One region of the Lactobacillus kefiranofaciens genome, then DNA from elsewhere that is predicted to be linked to it. Evidence: predicted binding sites of a transcription regulator. Region 1 holds the regulator's gene; each other region holds the start of a gene.

Region 1 (10,710 bases):
ATCTTGAAGGTTTTAGTTTCCTTTTCATTATTTTTGCTAGTCATAGTAACTTCAACGAAATTTTCATAACCAGCATATAGTCCTACAATCGGAACTTGATGATCAGTTTGATAGCCTTCTACTTTATTAGAAATAGTTGTATTAGCTGTTTTCCCAATTACCCGATAGCTAATCTTGGTAGGTTAATCAGTATGAAAAATCATCAACACAGTCAATGGTGAATTCTCATATGGGTTGACTTTAATATAAGGATTCTCCCAAGTGTAATTTTGACCCTTTACAATCGCTGCATACTTAGCAGTCAAACTATCATTAGTAAGGTTAGCTACTTTCTTCACGCCTAAGTTTTTAATAATTTGGCTATCACTTAATTTTGTCTTCTTAGCATTACCATTCTTCTTGCTAGCTAACACTAATTGTGGTTGTTTATTAAAGAACACCGGCACGCTAGATAGCAGCGTAATTAAAGCAACTACCGCTATTAATTTATGTCTCTTCATTTTTTCTCCTTCTATAACTATACGCATCTTCTATTTTAATATTTCGGCTTGATAAACAAAATATTTATGCAAAAAAGACACTGAGATTTTTTCTCAATGCCCCTATGCCTATTTAGCTAATTTTTTACTTGAATAGCCGTAGAATGAAAAGCTATTATCCGTGCCATTTCCTACTCGTAAAACTGTGACTTTTTTACCCTTACGGTGTTTTTTCACTGGTGCATAATATGAACCGGTATTTGTACTATCATTGGCCAGCCAGTCACTAGCGTTAAACCCATAATTGCCATGGAATTTAAAAGTATAAGCCTCATATTTAGAATTACCTACTTTTTTGGCTAATTTAAAATTGGCATCTTCATCTGCTTTAGCCAATTTTCTTGTCCAGCTTTCCATTGCACTGCCTTTTAATATTTTGTAAAGTTTAACCCCATTCAGCGTATGAGTAGTAATTCTAAGCTTTCTAATTTTACCATTTTTCTTATAATACCAATTACCCCGCGTACGTTTAGGCGTTGTATAGACTTTTTTAGCTCCCCAGGAAGCAGCACTAGCTTTAGCAATAAGCGTACTAGATAATCCAAGCATCAATAAAATAGCTATTAACAACATACTTATTTTTTTCTTCATGCTTAAGTCCCCTCGCTAAAATCTCGTTACTCTTATTGTCTCATCCAAATATGACAAACAGATTAATACAATTAACAATTAATTTGCATTTTCCTTACAAAAAAATCGCATGCAAAAATTGCATACGATCTTCTTTATTAACTAATTTAATTAATTTTCGCGTGAGTATGACTTAACATCAGCATCGATTTCCTTGATGAATTCATCAAGGCTCATTGAGTTTTCTTCCTCAGTACCATAAGGACGAACGTTTACGCCATTAGCCTTCATTTCATCGTCACCTAATACCAAAGTGTAAGGTACCTTTTGGGTTTGTGATTCACGAATCTTGTAGCCTAACTTTTCGTTACGGTTGTCAACCTCTGCTCTAAAGCCACGCTTAGCAAGTTCTTGACGAACTTTTTCAGCGTACTCGCCGTGAACTTCGTTGTTAACTGGAATGATTTCAGCTTGAACTGGGGCAAGCCAAGTTGGGAATGCACCCTTGTAGATTTCAGTAAGATAAGCAATGAATCTTTCCATAGTACCAACAATACCACGGTGAATCATAACTGGACGGTGTTCTTCACCATCTTGACCAACATAAGTCAAGCCAAATCTTTCTGGAAGCATGAAGTCAAGTTGGATAGTTGACATAGTTTCATCATTGCCCAAAGCAGTCTTAGTTTGAATATCAAGCTTAGGGCCGTAGAATGCTGCTTCGCCTTCAGCTTCAACGTAATCAAGGCCAAGGTCATCCATAGCACCCTTAAGCATCTTTTGACTTCTTTCCCACATTTCATCGTTAGCAAAGTACTTCTCAGTGTTCTTTGGATCACGGTATGAAAGTCTGAAGTAGTAATCAGTAATATCGAAGTCCTTGTAAACATCCATGATCAACTTCAAGATCTTAGCAAATTCATCTTGAACTTGGTCAAGAGCTACGAAGGTGTGCCCATCATTCAAAGTCATTTCACGTACACGTTGTAAGCCTGATAAAGCACCTGATTTTTCATATCTGTGCATCATACCAAGTTCAGCAACGCGAAGTGGAAGGTCACGGTATGAACGAATGTGGTGCTTGTAAATTTGAATATGTGATGGACAGTTCATTGGACGAAGTTCAAGCATTTCACCATCACCCATGTCCATTGGTGGGAACATGTCATCACGGTAGTGTGCCCAGTGACCAGAAGTCTTGTAGGCATCAAGGTTCATTAACACTGGAGTATAAACGTGTTGGTAACCGTCAGCAACTTCACGGTCGATGATGTAGCGTTCAACAACACGACGAATAGTAGCACCCTTTGGCATCCAGTAAGGAAGACCAGCACCAACCTTAGGATCAACGAAGAAGAGATCAAGGTCACGGCCGATAGTTCTGTGATCGCGTTCCTTAATTTCAGCACGACGCTTTAAATCATCTTTTAATGCTGCTTCCTTGAAGAATGCAGTACCAAAGATTCTTTGAAGCATTGGGTTTGATGACTTGCCTAACCAGTAAGCACCAGCAACTGATAACAGCTTGAAATGCTTAATCTTGCCAGTATTTGGCAAAAGAGCATTGAAGCCAAAGTCAACAAAGTCGCCTAACTTGTAAGCATCAACCTTATCGCCTTCAACCCTCTTTAAGAGTTCGCTCTTGTAAGGATCGTCCTTAATCATATCTGCAAGAACTGCTTTGTCCATTTCAACGTGTTCAATTGGTTGACCGCTCTTGATTAACTTCTCCATAGCCTTTTCAAGATTTGGCAATTCAGTAACCTTGATTTGGTCCTTCTTGTCAGTATCAACATAGAAGCCATCTTTGTCAGCAACATGTTGACCCAAGTGAAGTTCTGGGTATTCCTTCTTAGCTACGGCTTCAAGTGCGAATGCTGCAGTAGCTCTTAAGATGTCTAAGCCCTCTTCATCCTTATCAGTAAGAATAGCAACTTCAACATCATTGTTAATTTCATAATCAACTGGCTTAATTGCACCGTTTACCTTAGCACCAACAGCAGCTTTTCCAAGAGAAGTTGCAATTGATGAAGCTAATTCCTTAACTGAAACGGCTTTGTCAAAATCTTTCTTTGAGCCATCTGGTAGAGTAACTGAAAAACTCATATTTTTTACCTCCAAATAAAAAATCCCAGTGCTATTGCTAGCACCGGGACGTTAATTGCGTGGTTCCACCCAAAATTCAGGTTAGCGTACGTCTAACCTCTTATATGGATTAATAAAGGTATCCAGCCTAATAGAAATTCAACTTTGGGAATAAACGAGTCGGGAAGATGCTCTAATGAAAAGCTTCCAGAACTAGGCTTTTCTCTCTGAGGCGAACATCAACATGTCTCGTTTAATTAATTTCAATTATACGCAATGAAGACATCAATGCAAGACTTTTTATCAAATTAATGCAAAGAATTTCTACGATCAGGACCAGAGACCACCACTTCTGTTGCCAAAAAACGTACTCGCTGCATTAATCTTCTGGCCTTAACCGGATCAGTAGCATTACGCGTCTCTTCAAAGTGAGATTGCAAGGCTTCCATATCTAAATTAGACGAAAAGAAAGTAGGTAATACATTGTCCATTCTAGCTTGTAAAATAACGCCTAAAACATCGTCACGTGACCACTGACTAAGACTCTCTGCACCAATATCATCTAAAATAAGCAAATCGCACTCTGACAAACGTCGAATTTCTTCTTGCAAACTTGTTCGACTATTATCATCAAAATGACTAGCAAGCCCTGCTATAAAAGTAGGTACATGTAAGAAGATTACATTTTTATTCATGTTGGTAACTACATAATTAGCTAGTCCTGCTAAAAGATAGGTTTTACCAACGCCAAAGTCTCCTGATAAATAAAGTCCTTTGGCATGAGGATTATGCTTAAAATTTCTCAAAAAAGCATAAACTAAATTTAGTGCTGGCTTACGCTCATCACTAATATCAATTTTGCTCAGTTCAACATTTTGTAAACGAGCAGGCAGATCAATTAGCTGCAACCTTCTTCGAGCATCACGCTTACGATCAACCGCTATTTTGCTTCTGGTAGGCGTATAACGAATATCAATCACCTTACCATTTAGAAACAGTTGGGACACATAGCCCGCCATTATTTTGCTCGGATTCTTTTTTTGACTATAGAATTCGTAAATCGTTGAAATGCTATTTTTAACCATTGCCTTATCAATTTTATCCGCATTCTGAGTCAAAAAGGCTTGCACATCTGGATCTTTGATAGCCTCGTTAATTAAATCTTGCTCACTATCTAAGTTGCGTTGTTTGACAATTCTCTTAATCACCTTACCAATTGGCTCCATTATCTCACCTACTCTCTTTATTTATTATTCAAGTCTTTGAATAGATCCTTTAATTGCTCGGTTGAAAATTCTCCACTATTAGGATCAGCTTTCTTTTTACTCCAATCTGTACCTTTTTCAACGCGCTTAGTAGGTACCCATCTATTTTTCTTTTTACCCAAACTATTGTGACGTTTCTTTACATATTGCAGGGCCTGTACGCCAGTAGCTACACCATGCTGCAACCAATCATTAGCAATCTTATAAACCAATTTAGAACTAACTACAGAATCATAGGTTAAACAAGTATAAGTCAAAATATTAATCAAATCTTCTGGCAAGCCATATTGCGTATGCAAATTATTGATAATATATTTTTCATTAGTACTAGCGATTCCACCCTTTTCGGTTTTCAGCCGATACAAAAACTCAGCTGGTGAATTCTCTTGAGCTTTTTTCAGTAGCTTCTTGTCATTTGCATCTAAGCTTTCAATCGATGCTAATGCTTTCTCTTGACCTTCATTAAGCTGTTTTTGCACATTTTCTCTAGTCTTAGAACGTTTATAATTTTCAGCCAAGGTATTACTAATGTCACGCATATTTAATTTATACGAGCCATGCAAACAAGGCAAACTTTCATCTACGAATTCTTCTTCAGATAAGCCGTAAGTCTGCATTAAACTACGAATTTGATTTTGATTGATTTCAACTTCTTTGGCTGGAATCTGATAAACTTGATATTTATTTTTGATAAAGTCCCAATCTACATTATCATGATCATTAACTGTGGCTGTTTCTGCCTTTTTAATTTTATTCTCTTTAGCTGCCTCTACTACATCTCTTGATGGCGTAATTGCTTCATCTCCAGGCAGCCGAAAGACATCAATAAAATTAGCTGACACATCACGAGCATTTTTGATCGGCTTTTCTCGTAACTTGGCTGCTTCCGCAAAATTATGGCTCAACTGATGAAAAGTAGTTATGCCCACTTTCTCTTTTAATAAACTAGCCAACAACTGAGTAGCAAAAAATTTATCCGCACTCGGCACCTTAAATAATTTAAAAACTAAGATATTATTAAAAACATTATCGGATAAATATGTCTTAACTAATCCCACCGCTTCTAGCTTATGCAATGCTCGAAATAATTTTCTCAAGCTACAATCAAGCTGCTCCTGTAATGAATATATCCCCTTTGAATCAGAGATTATCCCATAGGGATCATAATCACTAATCAAAGTTTGATAAAGTGCAACCGCAACTGCACCCACCAACGGTTGATAAAGCTTGATCAAGATCTTTTCATCATCTGGATAAAGAGTAATCTTATTGGCCACGTAATAAAGATGTTTGGGATTAGATGTCTCAAACATTCCTAGTTACTCTTTCCCTTCTTGGCCATCATGTCTTCCATCGTCTTCATAAAACTAGACATATCTTTAAATTCACGATAGATAGAAGCAAAGCGAATGTAGGCCACATCATCTAGGTTAGCCAGATCATCCATTACGTATTGACCAATCTTCTTAGATGAAATCTCACTGACACCTTGTTTTCTAATTTTATTTTCAACCCGATCAACCAATTTCTCGAATTGTTCACTGCTGATTGGTCGTTTTTGACCGGCCGCCATGACTCCATGCAAAATTTTATTGCGATTGAACGGTTCACGCGTACCATCATTTTTTACAACTAGCAACGGTGCAGTTTCTACTCTTTCAAAAGTAGTAAAACGAAAACCACAATTTTCGCACTCTCTGCGTCGTCTGATTGCGCGATTTTCATCGCTTGGACGTGAATCAATAACGCGGGAGGCATTTTGATGACAATTTGGACATTCCATAGCTATCCCTCTTTTTTGATTTTAATTAATATTTGTTCTAATTTATTTTCTAGTTCTTTTATTGTACCAGTATTTGCAATAACAAAATCAGCCATTTGCGCTTTTTTCTTAAGCGGTATCTGACTATTGATGCGAGCCTTTGCCTCTTCATCAGTCAATTGATTGCGCTCTTTCAACCGTTTAAGCTGCAATTCAAAAGGCAAAGTAATTACTAAAACACCATTAGCAATATTCTTTTTATCCATTCCTGACTCAAAATAAACCGGTGCATCTAAAATAATTAGACTACTATTTTGATATTCTTTTATCTTTTGAATAGTTTTAGCGAAAATTAACGGATGAGTCAACTGGTTTAACTTTGCTAAGGCATTTTTATCATTAAAAACCAATTGCCCTAATTTCTTACGGTTAATCGTTTGATTAGGATTTAAATATTCCTTGCCAAAATTATTTTTGACTGCCTGCCAGGAAGCCTGATCTGGCTTCATTAACTCATGTGCAATCTGATCGCAGTCAATTACCGGGATCTTTTTCTTTTTAAAAAAATTGTCCGCTGTACTCTTGCCGGTAGCAATTCCACCGGTTAATGCTAAAACATAACTCATTGATACATCACCTGACACTTGGGGCAAAAAGTAGTACCTCTGCCTGAAACCTTAATTTTTTCTAGCGTCGTGCCGCACTTAGAACAAGCTTCGCCAGCATGACCGTAAACCTTAAGCATTTTTTGATAGCCGCCGGTTTGACCATTGGCATCCAGATAAGTATGCACCGTTGTGCCGCGTTCTTTAGTAGCAATGGTAATTGTTTCGTTAATGTTGCGACGCAACTCCTTCACTTTATCAGCCGGGATCTTATTGGCGCTGCTTAAGGGATGGATCCCGCTTTGCCACAAGGTTTCATCAACATAGATATTGCCCAGGCCCGCAACGGTCTTTTGATCAAGCAAAGTATTTTTGATGTTTTTCTTCTTGCGCTTTAAACTAGCAATAAAATATTGGTCGCTAAATTCCGGACTATTAGGCTCGGGGCCCAGTTTGCCGATTGCCGTCGCTTGTTTTTCAGTACCAGTTAAAATCAGCTGCATGCGGCCGAACTTTCGCACGTCGTTATAGCGCAAAGCTGTACCATCATTAAAAATAAATTCCACATGATCATGCTTATCCTTAGGCGCATTTGGCGTGGTCAAATGATATTTGCCTTCCATGCGTAAATGCGAAACGATCGTTAAATTATCGCTCAAACGAATAAGCAAATACTTGGCATAGCGGTCAATATCAATAATTTCTTTACCAGGAAGCTCCGTTAAAAAATGTTCATGATCCGTCGCCACAATCTTGGGATACCACAGAATTACTTTTTCAATTGTTTTTCCTTTGACTAAAGGAATTAAAGTTCGCCGTACGGTTTCTACTTCAGGCATTTCAGGCATTCTATCACCTACTTTGCATCATACCAATTGTGTCCCCAGCCAGAATCAGCAATCAGTGGCACATCAAGTTTAACTGCTGATTGCATAACTTCAGGGACAATCTTTTTAATCGTTTCTAGTTCATCCTTTGGCACATCGAAAATCAATTCATCGTGCACCTGTACTACCATCTTGGTCTTCAGATGAAGTTCATCCAGCTTCTTTTGCATATTGATCATCGCAATCTTGATGATATCGGCCGCTGAACCCTGAATTGGCGAGTTAATCGCGGTTCTCTCGGCAAAAGCACGGACAGTGTATTTCTTAGCATGAATATCGGGCAAATATCTGCGCCGGTGCATGATCGTTTCAGCATAGCCCTTGTCGCGTGCCTCTTGCACAGCCTTATCCATATAGTCCTTAATTTGCGGATACTGTTCAAAGTAATTGTTAATAAATTCTTTGGCTTGCTTTCTAGAGATACCTAAATTTTTAGACAAACCATAATCAGAAATACCATAAACAATTCCGAAGTTAACGGCCTTAGCATGTCGCCGCATTAATGGAGTTACTTCGTCTGGTGAATCCAAGTGGAAAATCTTCATCGCCGTGTGCGAGTGAATATCATAGCCGGTCTTGAAGGCCTCTTGCATATGAGCATCCCCAGAAACATGAGCCAATACACGAAGTTCAACCTGTGAATAGTCACAAGAGAAAATATAACCATCAGGGTCGGTTGGCACAAAGGCCTTTCTGATTTGCTTACCTTCCTCAGTACGCGTTGGAATATTTTGCAAGTTAGGATCAACACTAGATAAACGTCCGGTTGCCGTTAAAGTCTGCAAGTAACGCGTATGTACGCGACCATCAGGTTGGATGACATCAAGCAAACCTTTAACATAGGTTGACTGAATTTTGGCAATCTGACGATAATCCAAAATCTCACTGACAATTGGACTTTGCGTCTTCAATTGATCAAGCACCTCAACCGAAGTTGAGTAACCTGTTTTGGTTTTCTTTAAAACTGGCAAGTTTAATTTTTCAAACAAGATATGGCCTAATTGCTTAGGTGAATTCAAATTAAAACGTTCCCCAGCTTGCTGGTAAATCTTGTCTTCCAGTTCTTTTAACTTAACGGCAAACTCATTCTGCAACTGAATCAAGGTGCTGGCCTCCACCTTCATGCCATTCATTTCCATTTTAGCTAAAACGCGAGCCGTTGGAATCTCAATTGTATCAAACAAGTCATCTTGTTCATGTTCCTTCAACTTCTGCAATAGCGGTTCTTTTAATTTGGCGATGACATTTACTTTGGAAGCCAAGTGGTTGAATAAGTCATCGTCTTCATCTGGAACATGTTCACTCTTGCCTTTACCATAAACTTCGATATCGGTTTTAACAGAGTAATCACCATATAAATGCGCAATTTCGCCTAAATCATTGGAGTTGTTTTCATTATTAACCAAGTATGAAGCTAAAAGCATATCGTAGTCCAAACCATGGGCATGAATGCCTAAGCGATTTAAACCAACCGTGGTCCGCTTTAAATCAAAGACATTTTTCTTGATCTTTTCATCTTCCAAAAGATGCTTCAAATTGTCTTCACTAAGTAAATCGACATCCCTTGAAACGTAAATCTGATCATTGATCTTCAAGCTAAAGCCGACAAAATCCGCTAAATGATAGTTGGCACCGAGCATGGCTAAGTAGAATTCAACTTGATCGTTTTCACTAGCCTTAATATCTTTAACATTTTGATCATTTAAAACGGTATATTCAACTTTTTCCACTTCAGTAGCTGCTTGACCTTTGCCTGAAGCATTCAAGTCGGCCAAAAACTTACGAAAGTTCATCTGCTCGTAGAATTGGCGCAGTTTTTCATAATCAACTGGTTCACGCTTAACGTCGTCGATACCAATCGTTACTGGTGAATCACGATCAATGGTAGCTAGTTTCTTAGCTAAAAAGGCCTTATCCTTATCATTGATCAGATTTTCCTTCAACTTAGACTTCTTCATTTCATCAACATGTTCATAGAGATCTTCTACTGAACCATATTTTTGAATCAAACGAGAAGCAGTCTTGGGACCAACCTTAGTGACACCAGGATAATTATCGGAATTATCGCCCATCAAGGCCTTCATGTCGATAAATTCAGTTGGGGTCACGCCATTAACTTCTTTCATGTGTTCTGGCGTATAGGCTTCAAGTTGAGAAACGCCAGATTTAGTTACTTCAACTGTTGTCTTATCTGATGCTAACTGAGTTAGGTCGCGGTCACCGGTAACTACAGTAGTAGTAAAGCCAGCATCTTCACCCTTTTGAACAAAAGTACCAATGATGTCATCGGCTTCATAATCTTTTAGTTCATAGGTTTTAATACCCAAATCATGCAACAGTTCTTGGATATAAGGCATTTGTTCAAGCAATTCTTCAGGCGTTTTGGCTCGACCACCCTTATAATCACTGTACATCTTGGTCCTAAAGGTTACCTTGCCTGCATCAAACGCAACTAAGACGTTGGTTGGTTCAACATCTTTTAATAAGACGTCCAACATATTTTTAAAAGCATAAATCGCATTGGTATGCAAACCTTCAGGATTTTTGAAAGATTCTAGCTGACGATAAAGCGCATAAAAGGCTCTAAAAGCTACTGAGTTACCATCAATTAAAAGTAATTTTTTATCGGCCATATTGTCTGCCCCTTTATTAAATAGTTCTTTTCTTACTTATCCATTTTACCAGTTTTAGTGCTATTCTTTCAGCCTGATGTTTTTAGACAAAATAAAAAAGCACAGATGTGCTTCTTTATTCTAAATTATTCTTCGTTTTTACCACTGGCATCCCAGACCTTCTTTAAAGCTGGAACCTTACCCAGATCGGTCATTTCATCTTTGCCTACAACAATCAAATTGTTAGGCCCTTGGGCCAACTGGTTGAAACTATCCAAACTTTGATTTCTAAAGTAGCCTTCACCAGCCTTAGACAAAGCATCCTGCATCTTTTGGACACGGTAAGCATCAGCATCAGCCTGTGTCTTAACGGCTTCAGCATTAG
Region 2 (10,710 bases), 530 kb from region 1:
AAACTATCTTCAAATGATACATTACGTAAATCAACATATCCCTTACCAGCTGCAACTTTATCAAGTTCGTTATTAATAACATCAGCATCATATAGAATAAAATGCCCAGTGCCATCATATTCGACTGTTGCAAGCAAAAATTGACTATAATCCGGAGATAAAGCTACTTCAGCTCTTTTTAAATCAGAAGGACTTGAACACTGATCTTTTAACTTACCTGCTCTATCTAAATATGCTAAACGTGGAAAGGAAGTATTAGAAATATATGGCTTTGTTCTAAAATCTTTAGAATCTACACGCGCAATTTGTTTTGCCCAATGATTTTTATTTGGCTTGACACCAATAAACCACCGACCTGCTCAATTCCATCAGTGGCCTCTTTACCGCCATGATGGACAGCCATTTGAACCACTTAATGAAATACCTTGACTCAGCCGCCTTAGTCATCGCTGTTCCGGCTTTAATCAGTGGCATCTGGGGCATGAACGTCGGTGGTTTACCTGGTAAAGAAGATAAAAATGGTTTCTGAATCTTAATGATTGTCGCTAGTGTCCTAACTATTGGCTGGGGTATTTTCTTGAAGAGAAAAAAATACAATGATTAATACTTCTTCTGAAAATCATTTTGCATTAATTTAACCAATTCTGGATAAGTCTCTACCACAAACTTGGGATGTAAATGCAAGGTATTTTTACGGTGACGGTGATTATACCAGATACTGTCGAAACCATATTTTTCCGCACCTAAAATATCTGATTGCAGGCCATCGCCAAAAAAGACGGTCTCGGTTGGCCCAATTTCCGTGCGGCTAAAGAAATAATCAAAGGCATGCGGATTCGGCTTAGAATAATGTGCCTCTTCCGAGGTAACGATTAGATCGAAATATTTTTTCACACCAGCCAACTCTAATCGGTGATTTTGCATAAACTTTTCACCATTGCTCAAAATAGTCAGCTTATAGCCCTGCTTTTTAGCAAACTTCAAAGTATCTTCAACCCCAGGCAATAATTGATGGGCTTCGCCAAAGTAAGAGCGATATTCATCCATCGCTTTCATGCCATCAATTTCTAAGCCAAGATTCTTTTTGATAAAGTCGTGGAAAGTCATTTCACTTAATTCTTCATAAGTGATTTCACCCTGCTCAAGCCTGCGCCACAAGCCCTGATTATAGGAGTGATATTGGCGCTGCAATTCCGGTGATAAAGGCCAATGATGAGCATTAAACAGGCTGTGTAAAGCGAAATCTTCTGTAGCCGCAAAGTCTATAATCGTATCATCTACGTCAAAAATAATTTGTTGATAGCGCATAAGTAGGTCCTTTCTATTTTTCTGGGATTCTTAATTATAGCAGATTTCAAAATTTCTATTGACATCTTTTAAACAAGCGAATAAAATTTAGGTCAATCAATCATCAATTGAAAGAAAGGAAGAATTTATCATGTTTAAGAATGTAGTAATCAATCGTTGGCAAAACCAGCACTAGAGTTGTTTCTGCACGCTTATATTGGCACAGATGCGACTCAAATTTTTCGCGTCTGTGCTGGTATGATAAATCTTCAAGAATTATTACCCGCACGGAATATAAGACGTGCGGGTTTTTGTTTTAGGCATTTCCCGTCAAACGGAAATGCCTTTTTTGTTAGAGGAGTTTAAGTATGAAAAGATTAATCGGAACCATCATCGCTCTGTTTGCTTTTCTGGTTGCTGCTTTTGTTTTTGAAAATAATAAGCAAACGGCCGAGCAAAAGAGACCAACTGTGGGAATTCTACAAACGCTGAGTCATCCGGCCTTGGATCAGATCCATCAAGGAATCATTCAAGGGCTAAAAGACGAAGGCTATGTTGAAAATAAAAACGTGAAGATCGATTTTCAAAATGCGCAGGGCGACCAAAGCAATTTGAAATCGATGAGCGATCATTTTAAACAAGAAAATGCCGCCCTTACAATTGGGATTGCGACTCCAGCAGTGCAATCATTGGCCAATCAAGCTGGCAACATCCCGGTCATCATGGGTGCAGTTAGTGATCCGATTGGAGCACATTTAGTAAAAAGCATGACACGTCCCGGCGGCAAGGTTACCGGCGTGCAAGATAGGCAACCAATTCCAGCTCAACTAAAATTATTGCAAACGATTTTGCCTAAAGCTAAAAAAATCGGCGTCATCTATACCTCAAGCGATGACTCATCTACTGCTGAATACCATGAATTTAAAAAGCTAGCTGAAGCCCAAGGCATCACGGTTCGCCCTTACACCATCACCTCAACCAACGATATCGAGCAGGTTGCCCAAACGATGGCCGGCAAGGTGCAGGCGGTCTACGTGCCAACTGACAACACCGTAGCTTCCGGAATCGCTACTTTGCTTAAAGCTACGAACGCAGCCAAGATTCCAGTCTTCCCAGCTGCCGACACCATGGTCAAGTCAGGCGGTTTAGCAACGCGCTGTGTCAGTCAATTCGACATGGGCGTCTTAACTGGCAAAATGGCCGGACAAATTTTAAAAGGCAAAAATCCAGCAACTACGCCAGTTAAGCGTGTTACTAGCTACGAAACAGTCATCAATCAAAAAGCTGCCGATGAACTAAATATTCATATTCCAAATCAGGTATTGCAAGCAGCGCACAAGAAAGGACGGATCATCAAATGAGTCTTATTACTTCTACCATCGGACAAGGCCTCTTATGGGGCGTCTTAGCCTTAGGGCTTTTCCTCACCTTTAGAATTTTGAACTTCCCCGACATGACGGTCGAGGGCACTTTCCCCTTCGGCGCAGCAATCTGCGTCAGTGCATTGGTCCACGGCGTTGATCCCATGCTGGCCACGATTTTAGCATTCTTAGGCGGGATGCTTACCGGACTAGTGACTGGCTTGCTTTATACCAAGGGTAAAATTCCAGTACTACTGGCCGGAATCCTAACCATGACAGGCGTCTATTCTATCAACTTACGAATCCTGGGCAAGGCCAATGTGGGTCTGCTCAATAAAGCAACTTTGCTCAATGGCAAATTATTGCAAAAATTGCCGGCTAACTTTCCTACGATTGTGATCGGACTCTTAGCCGCAATCTTAATTATTTTATTGTTAGCCCTTTTCCTTAACACCGATCTTGGTCAAAGCTTCATTGCGACCGGTGATAACGAAAACATGGCTCGATCTTTAGGCATCAACACAGATAATATGAAAATCCTGGGCTTGATGATTTCCAACGGTTTGATCGGGTTAGCCGGCGGATTGTTAGCCCAAAACGGTGGCTACGCCGACGTTAACATGGGAATCGGGACGATGGTTATTGGGTTAGCCGCCATTATCATCGGTGAAGTAGCCTATGGTGATTTAAGCCTAACCGCGCGATTGATCGCAGTGGTTATCGGCAGTATCATCTATCGCCTAATCCTGCTCTTAGTTTTGCAATTAGGCTTCAGCACCAACGATTTCAAACTGATCTCGGCCATCATCTTAGCAATTTGTATGATGCTTCCCTTATTTGAAAAGAAATTTCATACGCGCAAATTATTGAAAAAAGGAGTAACAAAGCCATGAGTACAATTTTAGATTTACAAAACATTTCGACTACGGTTAATGCAGGTACGAATGAAGAAAAAAAGATTCTCAAAAACATCAATTTAAAACTGGAAGATGGCAATTTTGTTACTCTCCTTGGAACTAACGGCGCGGGCAAATCTACCCTGCTCAACATCATCAACGGCTCGCTGTTTCCTACCACTGGAAAAATATTTTTAAAAAAGCGCAACTTGACTAATGACTCTGAAGTAAAACGCGCAAAATACATCGCGCAAGTTTTTCAGGACCCTAAGATGGGCACGGCACCGAGAATGACTGTGGCTGAGAATTTATTGTTAGCTACTAAGCGAGGCCACCACCGCGGACTGCATTTGCGCGGACTTGATAAGCACCTAGACGATTTTAAAAAGGAAACATCACAGCTTCCTAATGGTTTAAACGAACGGCTTAATACATTCGTGGGTAACCTTTCTGGTGGTCAGCGTCAAACCTTAAGTTTCTTAATGGCCACGATTAAACGGCCAGATCTGCTCTTACTTGATGAACACACGGCAGCACTTGATCCTAATACCAGCCGCGAGCTATTGGAGTTAACCGACAAGGTTGTCCGCGAAGAGCATTTGACCTGCATCATGATTACCCACCAATTAAAGGATACGATCAAATATGGCAACCGCACGATTATTCTAAATAGTGGTGAAATCGTGCTTGATGTGAAAGGCAAAGACAAAAAGAAATTAACTGAAGAAGACATTTTGCAATATTTTGCTGACTAAGTGACTGTATTTTAAGATTGTGTCCTAATATATCCGGTAGCTGTAATATTAGCACTAGGCAAACAAATTACTGACAGTTACAATTAAGTTGTGGTCATAATAGGATTTTCCAAGAGACAGATATTCAAATTGAGTATCTGTCTTTTTTTATTTAAATTACAAAAGAATTTGTTTTTTATTTTTTGACTATTTTAAAGCAAAAATCGTCATGCTTGTTATCATAGCAAGGCTTTGAGCCATTTGAATTCTTTTTAAAAAAGTTTCAATTTTCCCTTGCAATTAATAGCATATGTTATGCAATAAAGATGTAAGGAATGAGGGAACAAAAAGTTCCAATCAATTAAAGCGATATAGAAAAAACGAGGTATTCATTATGTTTGATTCAAAGAAATTAGTTAAAGTTGTTTCAGTTGCAGTTGCTTCAATGAGTTTGTTAGGTGTTAGCTCAGTTGCTCAAGCTGCTAGCTTCAACGCTCCAAAGCTTGGTGTTTCAGAAGTTGCTCCTACTAACCCTTCAATCAAGAAAGGCGACAAGATCTTTGTTACTGTTAAGGATACTAAGAACCAAAAAGTTAGCGTTTTAAACGCTAACGGCAAGAAGACCAACAAGAAAGTTTCAATGGGTTCAACCTTCACTGCTAAGGCTGTTAAGAAGGCCAATGGCAAGAAGATCGTTAAGATCCAATGGTTGAACGTTAAAGACGTTGTCAAGGACTAATTCTTCTAGATCAATTTAAATTCAATTAACAATTCTTACATAATGAATATCATGAAGAAAGCTGTGTAGTAATTCATACTATGCAGTCTTTTTTTCTTCAGTTTTTCTAAAATTAGTTGCTACATTAATCTTACCTTAACCTTTCAGTAGTAAAATACTAATCATAGAATTGGAGGTATGAATTTATGCTTTCATTATTATTAATCATCTTTTTGATCTGGCTCTTCTTCAAACTAGGAGTCGGCATTATCAAAGTCCTCGGCTTCTTAATCGCAGCCGGATTAATCTTTGTATTTTGCGCATACTTGCTCATCCCATTTTTAGCATTACTAGCAATCGGCGGACTCGTACGGGCAGTCATTCGTTAACAGAAAAAACTAAAAGAGACCTTTCGGTCTCTTTTTTAAATGCTCTACAAATTTTCTACAATCAGCTTAGCCAAGATGTCATAGCCTAAATTACCAAAATGCAGACCATCATTTTTAATTCCCCGGGAAATCTCAGACAAATCTCCCGCTTCAATCATCGCCTGGCATAAATCGGCATAGCCAAAATGATATTCATCTGCTACTTCTTGAACTACTCTGGCATATTTTTTAACTAAAGCATTACTGCGCACGCGTTGCTTTTTCTCATCAACTGCTGGTGGCGAGACAAGCAATACATGAGGCGGATAATATTGACAAATTACCGCAGACGCAATCAACTCCATATTCTGCTTAAATTGCTTTAGTGGCACCTGCTTATGTGTAGGTAAATCATTAGTTCCCAGTAAAATAACCAAGTTATCGCATTGCTTCACATTTAGCACTAATTCACCTAAACGAGCGAAAAATGCTCCAGAATTAATCCCAGACACCGCTGTATTTTCAATTTTAATTTCAGGCAAAAGCTGCTTTAAATTCCAATTTATATGAGGTTCATTTTTGCCCTCAGCACGTGAAATAATGCTGTCGCCTGTAAGTAAAAGTCTCATTTAATAACCTCTTTTTTAGACTTCTTTTTCACAGATTTAATGTCCAATACGTCAAGTAAGAAGGTAAAGATCGGCACGCCGACAATCAGACCCCATGTGCCCCAGAAGTGCTCTGCTACCAGTAACACCAAAAAGGTATAAAAGATAGGCAATTCCGTCTTGCTGGCCATAAATTTTGGATTTAAAACATAGGCTTCAATTGCATGAATAATCATGATCATCACAAAAATATAGATCACGTAACGAATACCACCTACTGAATAGCCAATGATGCTCAAAGGAATTAGTGAAATAATTACCCCGGCCACTGGTACTAAGCTTAAGATGAAAACCATTAATCCTAAAGCAATAATCTGTGGCATTTTCATAATAGCTAGTCCGATCATCATTAATGCAGTGTTGCAGATTGCAATGAAAAACTGAGCTTCTAAGACTACACCGAAAGTATTAGTAAATTTTTTGCCAAAATAGCGCAAATCTTCAAAAAGCCATTTGAAGTAGCCACTCTTAACAAATAAATTAGAAAATTCCTTCATCTTTTCTAATTCAATCGTGTAAAAGAAGCTCAAGATTAACGACATAAATGTGGCCACCGTTAATGTGCCAATATTAGTTACCGTGTGAAAGGCAAAGGTCATAGCACGCTTAGCTTGCGTGATTAACTCCGCTTTACTAATATAATGCGTCGCATATGACATTAAGCGCAATGATTCATTCGACTCATAAAACGCCATGACGGACTTCACCATCTTGGAAATCTGTCCTACCAACATTGGTAGGTAAACCGTAATGACAAAATACAGTAGCGCGATAATAATCAGATACGTGACTACTACAATGACACCCGTGGGCATCTTAGGAACATAACGCTGCACCAAATGAATTAAATGCACGATCACATAAGTAAAAATAAACGTTAACAGGATCGTATTCATCATTGCCCGCATTTCATACAGACAAGCAATAACTAATAAAAGAACCACGAACCTACGTAAAGGAATATTATTCTTAAATCTTTGCCAAGCCGTATCCATAAATCAACCTCGTTTTTTCTAACACATAGTTTAATTGTACCATGCTCAAATTCTTTTCCTAGAAATTTTCTATATCGTTTAGTTTTCAAAAATTTTTCTTTTTGCTTAAGCCCACTCTGATGCTACTTGTAATTTACAAGTCAAACCTATTTACAATAAAAAGTTTTCAAACCACAAGATATTGTGGTACATTTAAATATGCATTCACACATGATGTGGTTTTGTGAAACAATGAAATTTATTCAGGAGTGAGAAAATTATGCCAACTACTAGAATTAACCTTGATCAAACTTTTATCGATCAAGTGAAACATGAAATTAAACCTCACTGGGGCGAGCTTGGTTGGGTTACTTACAAGAGAACCTACGCACGTTGGCTGCCAGAGAAGAATAGATTCGAGAACTGGGATGAAACCGTCAAGCGCGTAATCGAAGGCAACATCAACCTCGATCCACGTTTGCAGGATAATCCTTCTGATGAAGTAGTTAATGAACTATCTAATGAAGCCAAGAAGCTTTTCCGCCTTGTTTATGGTTTATCTGCTACGCCATCCGGACGTAACTTATGGATTTCAGGCACCGACTATCAAAAACGCAACGGTGATTCATTAAACAACTGCTGGTTCATCGCTATTCGCCCGCAAGCATATGGCGATAGTCACATTGTGCCATCTTATATTGACAAGCGTCAAAAAGCCGTTTCTATGCCTTTCTCATTCTTATTTGACCAATTAATGAAAGGTGGCGGCGTTGGTTTTTCTGTTGTTAATGACAACATTAAGCAAATTCCTAAGGTTGACGACAAGATCGACCTAACTGTCGTCATCGACAAGAAGAGCAAATCCCACGACGCCTCAATTAAGGTCGGTGCAGTTGATAAAGATGAATGGGCAAAACAAAATCCCGATCAAAGCAATATTATCTACTACAGATTGCCAGATACCCGCGAAGGCTGGGTACTTGCCAATGCTCGGTTGATCGATATGCATTTCAATGAACTTAATCCAGATCAAAAGACCAAATTAGTTCTTGATATCAGTGACATCCGTCCATATGGCGCTAAGATTCATGGTTTTGGCGGTACTGCTTCAGGTCCAATGCCATTGGTTGAAATGTTTATCGATATCAACAACGTGATTAACGCTCGCGTTGGTCAAAACTTAACTGCTGTTGATGCAACTGATATCTGCAACTTGATCGGCAAAACCGTCGTTGCCGGCAACGTCCGTCGCTCAGCCGAACTAGCCTTAGGTTCAAGTGATGATCAAGACTTTATCAAGATGAAGCAAGATAAAGAAAAGCTTTACCACCACCGTTGGGCTTCTAACAACAGTGTAGCTATTAATTCTAAATTTAATGACTATGGTCCAATCGCCGATGGTATTTTGCATAATGGTGAACCTGGCATCGTTAACTTGGAATTGTCACGCAATTACGGCCGAATCGCCGACGGTTACCAACCAGGCATTGATGACGATGTCGAGGGAACTAATCCTTGTGGTGAAATTTCTTTAGCTAACGGTGAACCATGCAACTTATTCGAAGTCTTCCCATATATCGCCGAAATGCAAGACTGGGATTTAAAAGAAGCCTTTAGTTTAGCCGCTCGCTATACTAAGCGCGTTACCTTTAGCCACTATGATTGGGAAGTATCACGCAAGATAATTGCTAAGAATCGCCGGATCGGCGTGTCCATGTCCGGTATTCAAGACTGGCTGTTAAACGATCTTGGTCATAGAGTCGTAACTGGTTTTGAAGATGCTACTGATCAGGAAACTGGTAAAAAGATCCAAAAACCAATCTATGATCCAAAAGGAATCAAGATGGTCGATGGTCTTTATAAGGCTGTTGTGGCTGCTGATAAAGCCTACAGTAAGGAATTAGGCGTTAATCCATCAATTAAGCACACCACGGTTAAACCTTCTGGTACGGTTGCTAAATTGGCTGGAGTGTCTGAAGGGATGCACTTCCACTACGCCGGCTACTTAATTCAACGAATTCGTTTCCAAGCTAGTGATCCGCTTTTACCAGCATTAAAAGAATGCGGTTACCACACTGAGCCTGATATTTACACTAAGAACACTATTTGTGTAGAATTTCCACTACGTGCAGCTCATGCTGACAGCAAAAACTTTGCTTCAGCCGGAACGGTTTCTATTGGTGAACAATTTGCTACCCAAGCATTTCTGCAAACCTACTGGTCAGACAACGCAGTTAGTTGTACCGTTACCTTCCAATCTGATGAAAGCAAGCAAATTGCACCACTTTTGCGTCAATACAGACACACCATTAAATCGACTTCCCTGCTGCCTTACTATGGCGGTTCACTCAAGCAAGCACCCAAGGAGCCAATCGACAAGAAGACTTATGAAGAACGTGCAGCCATGATTAGTGGCGATGTTGAGGCAGTCTTCGAAGCTCAAAATGATGATCAAAAGGGACTAGAATTAGTTGGTCAAACCGACTGTGAAGGCGGAGCTTGCCCAATCAAATAATTATTTACGAGGAATATTAAATTGAAAAACAAAAACAGATTCAGCTTATTTTTCGCAATTATTGCATTTTTCACATTAGCCTTAACTGGGTGTTCTACCAATAATTCCACTGCTAAAAAAGCTGCTCCTAAGCAAATTGCAGTAAATTATACCCCCTAAAAGAAGGTAAGAAAACAGTAGATTCTAAAACAGTAAAAATGTCCAAGAAAGCTAAAGTAATGACTGGCTTGAAGAAAGCATGGAAAGTGCAAGAAAACAAAGGTTTTATTACTGCCATTGACGGCAAAAAGCAAAATCCGAAGAAAAAGATCTATTGGACTTACACTATTAACGGCAAGTGGGCAACCAAAGGTGCCGATAAACAAGCAGTTGCTAATAAAGACAAGGTAAAATTTACGTTAGACAAGGTGAAGTAATTTATGGTCACTGAACGAGTACAAATTAGGCAGATTGCCTTAATGGCCATGCTCACAGCAATGTGCGTGGTCCTGCGTGTTTTTAAAATTATTCCGATTCCCAATGTTCAGCCAGTCACTGATATTTTGATGATTGTGACCTTAAACATGGGAATTAGCTCAGGCATTACTCTAGCCGCACTGACAATGTTTATTTCTAACATTTATCTCGGTTTTGGCATTTGGACTATCCCACAGATTTTAGCTTATGCTGGCTGCGTATTAACAGTAGCATTATTGGCTAAAGTTTTGCCTTTGCGGGAACATTTTTGGCGGTTGGCCTGCCTTTATTGCCTACCTAGTTTCTAGTTTTGCTTTTGATACCTATCACGCAATCGGCAATTTTGCCTTCTACCTCGTTTTGTACAAACCAGTTACGTTAGCTCTTAAGAATTATCAAAGGAGAAGTGCCTAATGACGATTAAAATTTATACTAAAGTTGGTGACAAGGGCTTAACCAAGCAGGTTACTGGTAAAATGGTGCCTAAGTTTAATAGCCAGATTGAGGCTTTAGGCAACGTTGATGAATTGCAGTCTTACTTAGGCGTAACAATCGCCAATCTATCTACTGCTTGTAAAAACTTAAGTAAAGAATTGCAGGACGTACAACGTGATCTTTATGAATTACAGGCAGATATCGTGGTTAAACATCACCAGACGATTAAACAGGAAAATGTAACTAAACTCGAACGGCGAATAGATGAACTGACACCAAAGATTCCGTATATTCCTGA
Region 3 (10,710 bases), 610 kb from region 1:
TGCCGTGTTTAAAGCATCTGCAGCCCCTGGTTGATTCGTATTCATCGATAATGCTAATATTGCCCGAGCGGTATAATCAACTTTATCAAACCCGTTCCACAAACCTGTTTTTTGATCTTGCATCCCAATTAACTTCTTGGTTAAAGAAGTTCGGGCAGTTTCGCTTGCCTGACCATAACTACCAGTACTCAAAGCTTCCAAATCATTAACAATTGAATAATCACTGGCAGGATTATTTGCATCCTTTACAATGTCAGCAACTAAATTCTTACCATTCACATTAGTTGGATCTTTGCCGATTGCCACCAAACCATTGACGGCAGAAACATCAGAGATCCCGTTTAACCCTTGACTGCCACCACTGAGAAAGTCGTTATTCTTAAGAATTGATTTGTAAGCATATTGAGCCTGCAAATCAGTAATGCCGTTGTCCCCAAACACTAAACATGTGGCATCCCAAGCATCAATTTGGGACCCTTTTTGTGCGATCTCCGTTAACCCAGTGGAAATTGCCGAATTGACGTCTGATGCTGTATCAGCCCTGGAATCAATTTGGGACCCTTGTTGCGCGATCTCCGTTAACCCAGTGGAAATTGCCGAATTGACGTCTGATGCTGTATCAGCCCTGGATGAATTACCACCACTGAAAAATATCAGAAAAATCTCTAATACAATTGAAAACCAATATAGAAATTGTTTTCTTTTCACTACAAATTGTTTTCTTTTCACTACTGAACGCTCCTCAAAACAAATTTAACGGTCGTTAACCGCTATTAATGCTGGACTGGTTAGACTTTCTGCAACACAAAAAAGCCTAGCTAGAGCCATCTTCTATCATTAATAACTAACGTCCGACATTTTTAGGCAGACTAATCCCGGAAAGTTTATTATTAATTGACAAAGTCGACCCTAAGAAACTTTGCAATCAGTATAATAAGCGTCTCCTGACTTGATCTCATCCCCAAATGTCTTCTTCCCGGCTTTAGCCAGTGAGTTGCGACATTTCAGTCAATCTTACAGTAGCGAAGGGGCTGTAAAGGCTTTTCACCTTTTTCCGGTTCATTATACTTTTTAGCATTAATCATTATAGCATGGCGCGCGTTTGTTTAGAATGGGGCTACGAAGTCCGTAAGTGTCAATATTTTTGCGGTAGGCTATTAACCATTAGTCTGACCTTAATTTCTTAAATATTTATTTGATTTATTTTTCTGCTAAAATCGTTTAAATAGCTATGTCCTGCTGTTAAGCTTTCAATGGCGCCGTGATGAATGCCCAGATGAGCTTCATGCGTCTTTCTTAGGCTGGCACGAACTGCACCTTTCATCTCATTCAGTCTTATCCTTTACGCTGCCCGCGTTGCGGCCAATTAATGCTTAAAAATGGCTTCAAAATAGTTAACGTACTGGGACCAAGTCTACATTACCAACCAACTATTTGGTCGATTCGTAATCAAAAGTATCTTTGTAAACCTTCATCAGCTTGTCCATCAACGATTACGGAGTTGGCTAAGGTCAAGGACATTAAATATCGTCATCACATCAGCCAAGCAATTAAACAACAGGTGATGATACAACTAACTACCAATGAGTCCCAAATTGATATCGCCAAGGAACTGGGAATCTCTGACTGGACTGTTAGACGGGTTATCTTTAACCTGGATCAATTTTTCAAACCAAACTATCATTGGTTACCTCGCCATATTGCCTTTGATGATTTTAAATCTGGTCGCTTTACACCCAGTGGAATGAGTATGATCCTGATGAACATTGAAAATCATCGTACCATTGATATTATTCTGTCACGACGTAATCGCTACTTGCGTAATTACTTTCCGCGCTACGATCGTGCGGCTCGTCTGGCAGTGCGCACGGTTACGGTTGACCTGTATACGCCTTATCGTCATCTTATTCATGAACTATTTCCCCATGCCATAATTATTGCCGACCACTTTCATGTGGTCGCTCAAGCTTACCGGGCTTTGAATAAAATTCGGGTTAAAGCTATGAACCAAGCTGGCAATGGAAGCCATCAATGGCGGGCACTCAAGCATTTCTGGAAATTAATCCTAACGCCAGCGGGGTTACTCAAATATGATAACTATTGGTCACGTCGTAATTTTGGCTATACTCAGTTGACCGACGTTGAAGTTATTCAACGCTTACTGGCTTTCAATGATGATCTTAAACAAGCTTATCGTTATTATCAGGACCTTATTCTCGCGATCAATCATCGTAGTAAGGATGAACTCAATCATTTACTCGCGATTAAATGGACCCAGCTTCCCCAATCACTTCAAAAAGTTCAACGGACTCTCCAGAGGCATCTTAAAGAGATTATCACCAGCTTTAAATATGGTGACTACACGAATGGTCCAGTCGAAGGAACTAATAATAAGATCAAAGCTATTAAACGAACTGCTTATGGCTTTCGTAACTTCTTTAATTTTCGGGCTCGAATCCTGCTTGCCCTTCCTAACTCATACTTTGCCATCAACTGGAAGAATAAAAGAACAGCTCATGTCCAATCTCAGACACGAGCTGTTTGAAAAGTTATTCAAATTTTTCTATCAGTACTTCTTGACGAAGAGCCATAAAAAAGAACTGCTCCATCAAAAGCAGTTCTTCATAATATTAGACAAATTATTGTGGAACAACATTAATCGCTTTAGGTCCTCGACCGCTTTGTTCAACATCGTAACTAACTTTTTGCCCTTCCTCAAGACTCTTAAAACCGTCAGTTTTAATTGATGAAAAGTGTACGAATACATCTTTACCATCTGAACCAGTGATAAACCCAAAGCCCTTATCAGCATTAAACCATTTTACAGTACCATTTTGCATATATATATATATATCCTCCTAGGAATCAAACCAAAGTAACCAAATTGAATTAACATCTAAGAAAATAATAGATAGCAAAGATGAATGATACTTATAACTTCCGTACATGTCAACTTAACTAACTTTAACACTTTAATTCGCTGTATGCAACCCTAAATAATTCAAGGTAAGTGTCAATATTTTTGCGGTAGGCTATTAACCATTAGTCTGACCTTAATTTCTTAAATATTTATTTGATTTATTTTTCTGCCGAAATCATCCAAATAGCTATGACCTGCTGTTAAGCTTTCGATTGCTCCATGATGAATGCCTAGATGAGCTTCATGCGTCTTTCTTAGGCTGGCACGAACTGCACCTTTCAATTCTCCCTGCTCACCAATATCGAGCTGTCCACCTGCAAACTCACTGCTAAGCCAGTATTCCAGCTCTTTGTTTTTGATACAAGTCAGCACACGCAGAATTCCTTCGGCACCATTTTCTGACCAGTATTTTCCCTGCCCTTTGACGCGATAAGTATATTTACGGTGCTTGCTCTCACAGCAGCCAATTGCCTTAATTACGGACAAATGACGCATTTTGAATGGCTTAATATCCACCCAGCGACGATGAAGATAGCTGCGCAGCCGCTTTAGGTTTTCATGATTTTCTGGCGTATTCAGCTCATCAATCAGATTGCTTTCAATCGTGTCTAAAATCACATCAGTTAAGTGACGGTCATATTTAAACTCAACTGCACTGATCAATTTGCTTGGCATAGCCGGCATAAAGTCTAAACGGTCCTTGATCTTTTTATTCAAGTGAAAGACATCCAAGAAGTGTTCGTGCTGCCGGCAATAGCCAACTATTTCATCAAAATCTTTCTTGGCATAACCAGCACCGCCATCGGCATTACTGATGATTAAAGTATCGCTTAAGTCATAGGGATTGGCTAAATAAGCTTTAATTTCTGGTAAAGCATCCCAGCGGCTTAAAGAAACAAACTCTCTGGTAAAGCATCCCAGCGGCTTAAAGAAACAAACTCTTTGGCCTGTACTCTCTTTCTGCGCGTCTTGCTTAAATTAATAATATCCTCGCAGACTTGATAATTCCAGTCGCTTCTTGGTGCCTTTAATCACAACGCCATCGCCTTCAAGATAAAGCACTGGCACCTTTTTCTTTTGAGTAATACCATCGTATCTTTCCTCAGACTGCTGCTGTACTTTAATCTGTTTGCCTGCTTGCACAATCAGCTTGCCAACTTGACTATGGCTAATCTTGAAACAGGAGAGAGTATTAACAGCTAGAGCGGTATTGCGGTAAGTAGCCACAGCACTAACTTGCAAAACATCTTTTACTGCCAAAACGCTGTAACGCTTGTATTTGTCCTAACCCATTAGCTTATCCAGTGGGTATTGGGCCTTTTTGCCTGGACAAGCATATCTTCTGCGCCAATAGCTAATCTCACCAAAGGCAGTCACAACTGAGCGCTTATTTTTCTTTTCAATCTGATAGCCTTGCTTTTTAGTTTCTTCAACTAAGCCGGCATCAACTTCTTCTAGTGCTGCTGTCATCAATTCTCTAATCAGATCAAAGAAATAGCACATTAATGCCTTTTCACGGGCAATAACATTATTTTCAGACTTAATAATTTTTACGATATCAGCTATAATAGATTCCATAAAAGACCAGCTTCTAATGTGTTTTTTGTTCTTAACATCAGACTACTGGTCTTTTTGTTTGAGCTCAAGTCCAAATTCAAAGGACTTGAGCTTTTTTAATTAATTATTCAGCTTACCGCAAAAAATTATACACTTAGTTGACAAAATGGTCTATTCCATTTTATAATGGACTAGACCATTGAATGAGGAGGACTTAAATTATGAAAGTTATTGTTACTGAAAACAAAATTCAAGGTGGAGCAAAGGCATTTGAGATTTTTGAAAAAGGGATTAAGGACGGCGCAAAGACCTTAGGCTTGGCTACCGGTTCCACCCCTAAGACTCTTTACCAAAATTGGGTAAAAAGCGATCTTAACTGCGAGAATCTTACTAGCATCAACCTCGATGAATATGTTGGCTTAACACCAGACAATCCTCAAAGCTACCACTACTTCATGCAAAAACACTTATTTGATAAGAAGCCATTCAAGAAGACTTATGTTCCTGATGGCATGGCTAAGGACGTTGCTGCATATTGCAAGCAATACGACCAAATTATCAAGGAAAATCCGATCGACATTCAATTACTCGGCATCGGCCGCAACGGTCACATTGCCTTCAATGAACCAGGCACGCCATTTGACATTGGTACTCATGAAGTTAAATTAACCAAAAACACGATTAAGGCCAACTCTCGTTTCTTCGACAATGAAGACGAAGTACCAAAGAGTGCTATCTGTATGGGTACTGCCAACATCATGCAATCTAAGAAGATCGTTTTAATGGCCTTTGGTGAAAAGAAAGCTCATGCTGTCAAAGAAATGATTGAAGGCCCAATTACCGAAGATGTTCCTGCATCAATTTTGCAAAAGCACCCAGACGTAACGGTGATCGTCGACAAGGCTGCAGCCCAAGAATTAGATGACAAGTACAAGAACTAAAAACAAAATTTATTTTAACGAAAGAGGTTAAGCAAATTGCTTAGCCTTTTTTGATTTATCCGCTTGACTTTTAGGCGTGAAACAGATTTTAAAAATTGCTTGTGTGCCACAATATATTGTATTAAACTTATTAATTGTCTATATCTGGTATTTAAGAAGGAATGTGATTCAAGTTATTGTTTTAAGTGGGCCAATTGGAGCCGGTAAATCCAGTTTAACCAGTATTTTAGCCGAACATCTAGGTACGCAAGCGTTTTATGAAGGCGTCGATAACAACCCTGTTTTGCCGCTTTATTATAAAGACATGAAGCGTTATACCTTTCTGCTTAATACCTATTTGCTTAACCACCGTTTAGCGCAGATTAACCAAGCTATTCAAGATAAAAACAGTGTTTCTGACCGTTCAATTTATGAAGATGCGCTCTTTTTCAAGATGAACGCCGACAGCAAAGTCGCTGATCCAACCGAATTCAAGATCTACGATGACTTGCTTGAAAATATGATGGAAGATACTCCGGGCAACCCTAGCAAAAAGCCAGACCTGCTTATCTATATTCATGTTTCACTTGATACCATGCTTCACCGCATTAAGAAGCGTGGCCGCTCATTTGAACAGATTAGCACTGATCCGGGTTTGAAAGATTACTATGCCAGATTGCTCAAGTACTACGAGCCATGGTACGACGATTACGATGCTTCACCGAAGATGGAAATCAACGGTGACAAGCTGGATTTCGTCACTAACATGGATGCTCAAAAAGAAGTATTAAAAGAAATCGACGAGAAGCTGCACGAAGTTGGCAACTTATAAGAGAAAATAAAAAGAAGGAACGTGATGACAGTTATTGTTTTAAGCGGGCCAATTGGAGCCGGTAAATCCAGTTTAACAGGTATTTTAGCTAACTATTTAGGAACCAAGCCATTTTACGAAAGTGTCGATGACAATCCTGTCTTGCCACTTTTCTATGCCGATCCTAAAAAATACGCATTCTTATTGCAGGTATATTTCTTAAACACGCGCTTTCACAGCATTAAGGCGGCTTTAACCGAAGATAATAACGTGCTAGATCGTTCTATCTATGAAGATGCACTTTTCTTCCAAATGAACGCCGATATTGGCCGTGCAACCTCCGAAGAAGTCGACACTTATTATGAGCTTTTGCATAATATGATGGGCGAACTAAAACGGATGCCAAAGAAGAATCCTGATTTGTTGGTGCATATCAATGTTTCATATGACACAATGATTAAACGAATTCAAAAACGTGGTCGTCCTTATGAGCAGCTGAGCTATGATTCAACTCTAGAAGACTACTACAAGCGTTTGTTGCGCTACTACAAGCCTTGGTATGATAATTACGATTATTCCCCTAAGATGGAAATTGATGGCGATAAGCTTGATTTCATGGCCAATCCAGATGACAAGCAAGTTGTGCTTGATCAAATTACTGCTAAATTAAAAGAAATGGGCAAATTGCCAGAAGACTGGAACGGTTCTACCAATATCCAAGTCGAAGCATAATTTCCCGGAAAATATTAAAAGCATAGAAATTTCTATGCTTTTTTCTTTATTCTATTTTTGCTAAAACTTGAGCAATCCCGTCATGATTGTTATCGAGCGTGACATGCCCTGCGCCAAATTTCTCTTTTAATTCATCTGGTGCATTGCCCATCAAAAATGGCTGCCCCACTTCTTCTAGCATCTCTTCATCATTGTAGTTATCACCAAAGGCAATGCAGTTTTCTAACGGCACCTTGTATTCCTGGGCTAAAATTTTAACCGCACTCGCTTTGCTTACGCCTTTTAAAACCACTTCAAGCAGCGTCTTAGATGATCTAACAAAACTAAGATCAGGGAACTTTTCAGTCAATTCTTTTTGCATACGATCAAGCTCTTGCGGTTTACCCATAATTAATGCTTTATGTACGCCCTGTAATTTTTCGATTTGATCAATCTTCGCTGGCGTTGCCTTAACATTAACGATTTCTTCTTCATGTTTAATTAAGGAACTCTTCTCTTGTGCACAATACCACACATAGCCGCTATAAATGTTCCAGGCTGAACCATTCTGTTGTTTATCAACATAACGACAAATTTCAGCCGCTTTTTTTGCATCAAAGAAGCGCGTAATTAATGCTCTTCCTGTCTCATCCAGTGCTAGTGCGCCATTATAGGCAATCATCGGACAAACTCCCAGAATCTGTCCCACTGCCGTCATTATACCTTTAGGTAAACGTGCCGAAGCCGGAATAAAAATATTACCTTTGATAATCTGCTGGCGAATTGCATCTCGCGTCTTGGGCATTACCTGCAAATCATCGTTAATCAACGTACCATCGATATCTGAAAAAATAAGTTTTGCGGACATTTTTTCACCTTTATTCTTTTGATAATTAATATTTCTTACATTTTAGGATAATGCTAGTAAATTAATAATGAAAGCCAATTCAATTTTAGTAATTATTTACTTTTATCTGTAATTTAGACTGATTTACCTCCTAATTTTATTTATAATTCGCGTTTACAAATCTGTTTATGAATGATAAATTATAAGAGTTGTTCTAAGGGAGTAAAAACACGAACATTTCTATTGGAGAGAATAATGAATTTTATTAAAAACTATTTTCAACTAGATAAGTATAAGACCAGTGTTAAAGTCGAATTTATTGCTGGTTTAACTACTTTTATCAGTATGTCTTATATTTTATTTGTTAACCCCAGCGTTTTAGGTGCCAGTGGTATGGATACCGGTGCCGTCTTCACCGCCACTGCTTTAGCTAGTGCGTTGGGTACGGCAATCATGGGGATTGTCGCTAACTACCCAATCGGTGAAGCACCAGCTTTAGGGATTAACGCATTCTTCGCTTACACTGTCTGCGTCGGGATGCACGTTAAATGGCAAACCGCTTTAGCCAGCGTTTTCGTTGCTTCAATTATTTTCATTTTGATTACTTTATTCAAATTAAGAGAAAAGATCATTGATTCAATCCCCGCTGACTTGAAGTATGCTATTTCTTCAGGTATTGGTTTGTTCATTGCCTTCTTGGGCTTACAAAACGGTAAAATGATCGTGGCTAACAAATCAACCTTGGTCGGTTTAGGGTCATTGCATAATCCTTTGATTTGGGTAACAATCTTTGGGTTATTAGTCACTGTTATTTTGATGATCTTAAACGTACCTGGTGCTATCTTCATCGGCATGGTGTTAGCAGCCATCTTCGGCATTTGCACCGGTCAAATTGTTTTGCCACACAAGTTTATTTCTACCGCACCAAGTTTGGCTCCAACTTTTGGTCAAGCAGTCTTCCACATTAAAGATATCAATACTGTCCAAATGTGGGTTGTTGTTTTAACCTTCTTATTGGTTACCTTCTTCGATACTGCCGGTACCTTAATCGGTTTAGCTCAACAAGCCGGTTTCATGAAGAACAACAAGATGCCTCGTGTTGGTAAGGCTTTGGCCGCTGACTCAAGTGCAATGGCCGTTGGTTCTATTCTTGGTACCTCACCAGTTGGTGCATTCGTTGAATCTAGTGCTGGTATCGCTGTTGGTGGTCGTACCGGTTTGACTGCTGTCTTTGTAGCAATCTTCTTCTTGATCTCAATGATCTTCAGTCCACTGCTTGGCGTTTTCACTAGCCAAGTTACTGCTCCAGCTTTAATCATTGTTGGTGTCTTGATGGCTCAAAATACTGCACACATTCACTGGAACAAGTTAGAAATTGCGGTACCTGCATTCTTGATCATTTTAGGGATGCCACTTACTTACTCAATTTCTGATGGTTTATCATGGGGAATGATCACTTACCCAATTTGTATGCTTGCTGCTAAGCGTGGCAAGGAAATCACCCCAATGATGTGGGTACTGTTCGTAGTATTCTTGATCTTCTTATGGGTTTTGAATTTCTAAAAAATAAATCTTATAACTAAAAAGAACTAGTTTTGTCGACTAGTTTTTTTTATATTACCCAGGAAATATTAACGAGCAATTTCTAAACAATATGATTTATGATGCCAATTAGGACATTCTAATTTTCTAAACTTAGGCGTATGTGGTGAAAAAATGAATTTCCCTAAGCTAGGAATAAACTTGGTCTCACAGTTAGGACAAATATACTCCACCTGATTGTAGTAAAACTTGGTCACAAAAGCAGTTAGACCAAATACTAAAATTAGCATCACTATAATACTGGCGGTCATTGCGCTTAAGTTATCCAGTTCCTTAAATTGAAGGGCGCTAATAATACCTACCACTTCAATTAAAAGAATTCCTAAGCCAAATAACCACATTTTTCTTCTCAGACTAGTTAACCTTGCTTCTTTTCTCATAATTTGTGCAATGCCGATCATATTATCTGAACCTATTTTTCGCGCAACCACCGTATTGGCTAAACGTTTTAATTGCTTTTGATGTTGGCGCAATGTAGCAATTTCATTTTCATCTGCTCGAATCTGGTCTTGAATTAATAAATGAATTGATTCAGCGCTATTTTGATCGCTAAGCAGTTGTTTAATCTGCTTAATAGAGAAATTCAAGTAACGCAAATAGTTGATCAATTCTAACTTCTGCAGCTGCTTTTCTCCATAATAGCAATAACCATTTTCGCCAATTGAATCCGGATTTACTAGATTCTTTTGCTCATAAAAACGAATTGCACGCGGCGTCATATTCAGCTTTTTAGCTACCTCACCAATAGAATATTTTTCTGGCATTACTTTCACCTCCTACTGTCAATATACGGTTTTACGCAAGGTTAAGGTCAAGTGATTTTTGCAAAAATAAAATGATGCAGTGAATTTTACGCTACATCATTTATTTCCTGGGGAATTATTTTTCACCTGGTAAAATATCATCTATTTTCTTAGCGAAAGTTTCCAAGTTCAGACTTTGAATATATACCTCGCCGGTACCTTTGAAAGTGTTAACCACTCCTTCGCCAGTGCCGATCGATTGAACAAAGCCGCTCTCAAAATGGATATCATACTTCAAGTCAGTTGACCAAGCTACAACGTGATTATTGTCGATTGTAATTTCATCATCATTCAAATCGATTTTCTTAATTGAACCATAGGCGTTACATAGAACAACGCCATCGCCACTAGTCGTCATAACAAAAAAGCCACCCGTACCAGATAAAAGTGCGCGCCCTAGAGTCTGCTTCTTCATTGAATAGCTGGCTGAACCGTCCATAGAATAGCTGGCTGAACCGTCCATAGCTAAAAACTTCCCATCATTGATCCGGTATTGTTTTTCACCTAAATTTAAAGGCAGCACTTCACCTGGCAATCCA

What was found. The regulator NrdR, encoded in region 1, represses ribonucleotide reductase genes. The targets are predictions, from matches to a motif close to ACACNATATATNGTGT.
Region 2: a site for NrdR is predicted at 7,199-7,214, ahead of nrdJ (ribonucleoside-triphosphate reductase, adenosylcobalamin-dependent). Genes of this name have one in related genera too.
Region 3: a site for NrdR is predicted at 5,525-5,540, ahead of ICI50_RS10400 (deoxynucleoside kinase). Genes of this name have one in related genera too.

The regions. Positions count from the first base shown of each region.
Region 1 is NZ_CP061341.1:570,082-580,791, reverse strand. It holds partial or broken gene ICI50_RS03050 (aryl-sulfate sulfotransferase) at 1-500, opposite strand, end outside; gene ICI50_RS03045 (hypothetical protein) at 609-1,130, opposite strand; gene thrS (threonine--tRNA ligase) at 1,281-3,215, opposite strand; gene dnaI (primosomal protein DnaI) at 3,503-4,420, opposite strand; gene ICI50_RS03030 (replication initiation and membrane attachment family protein) at 4,438-5,772, opposite strand; gene nrdR (transcriptional regulator NrdR) at 5,775-6,242, opposite strand; gene coaE (dephospho-CoA kinase) at 6,245-6,847, opposite strand; gene mutM (bifunctional DNA-formamidopyrimidine glycosylase/DNA-(apurinic or apyrimidinic site) lyase) at 6,844-7,674, opposite strand; gene polA (DNA polymerase I) at 7,683-10,346, opposite strand; gene ICI50_RS03005 (SPFH domain-containing protein) at 10,472-10,710, opposite strand, start outside.
Region 2 is NZ_CP061341.1:43,386-54,095, reverse strand. It holds gene ICI50_RS00280 (helveticin J family class III bacteriocin) at 1-305, opposite strand, end outside; partial or broken gene ICI50_RS00275 (CorA family divalent cation transporter) at 353-604, shown strand; gene ICI50_RS00270 (YjjG family noncanonical pyrimidine nucleotidase) at 601-1,308, opposite strand; gene trpX (tryptophan ABC transporter substrate-binding protein) at 1,656-2,648, shown strand; gene ICI50_RS00260 (ABC transporter permease) at 2,645-3,541, shown strand; gene ICI50_RS00255 (ABC transporter ATP-binding protein) at 3,538-4,299, shown strand; gene ICI50_RS00250 (hypothetical protein) at 4,673-5,017, shown strand; gene ICI50_RS10685 (hypothetical protein) at 5,203-5,385, shown strand; gene ICI50_RS00240 (SGNH/GDSL hydrolase family protein) at 5,430-5,993, opposite strand; gene ICI50_RS00235 (AI-2E family transporter) at 5,990-7,027, opposite strand; gene nrdJ (ribonucleoside-triphosphate reductase, adenosylcobalamin-dependent) at 7,287-9,521, shown strand; partial or broken gene ICI50_RS00225 (DUF4430 domain-containing protein) at 9,543-9,937, shown strand; partial or broken gene ICI50_RS00220 (ECF transporter S component) at 9,941-10,391, shown strand; gene ICI50_RS00215 (cob(I)yrinic acid a,c-diamide adenosyltransferase) at 10,391-10,710, shown strand, end outside.
Region 3 is NZ_CP061341.1:2,113,884-2,124,593, forward strand. It holds gene ICI50_RS10370 (DUF5776 domain-containing protein) at 1-708, opposite strand, end outside; cobalamin riboswitch at 918-1,102, opposite strand; partial or broken gene ICI50_RS10375 (ISLre2 family transposase) at 1,184-1,327, opposite strand; partial or broken gene ICI50_RS10380 (ISL3 family transposase) at 1,322-2,545, shown strand; gene ICI50_RS10385 (cold-shock protein) at 2,640-2,840, opposite strand; partial or broken gene ICI50_RS10390 (ISLre2 family transposase) at 3,062-4,498, opposite strand; gene nagB (glucosamine-6-phosphate deaminase) at 4,699-5,418, shown strand; gene ICI50_RS10400 (deoxynucleoside kinase) at 5,582-6,229, shown strand; gene ICI50_RS10405 (deoxynucleoside kinase) at 6,254-6,940, shown strand; gene ICI50_RS10410 (Cof-type HAD-IIB family hydrolase) at 6,987-7,787, opposite strand; gene ICI50_RS10415 (NCS2 family permease) at 8,022-9,329, shown strand; gene ICI50_RS10420 (MerR family transcriptional regulator) at 9,398-10,132, opposite strand; gene ICI50_RS10425 (TIGR00266 family protein) at 10,248-10,710, opposite strand, start outside.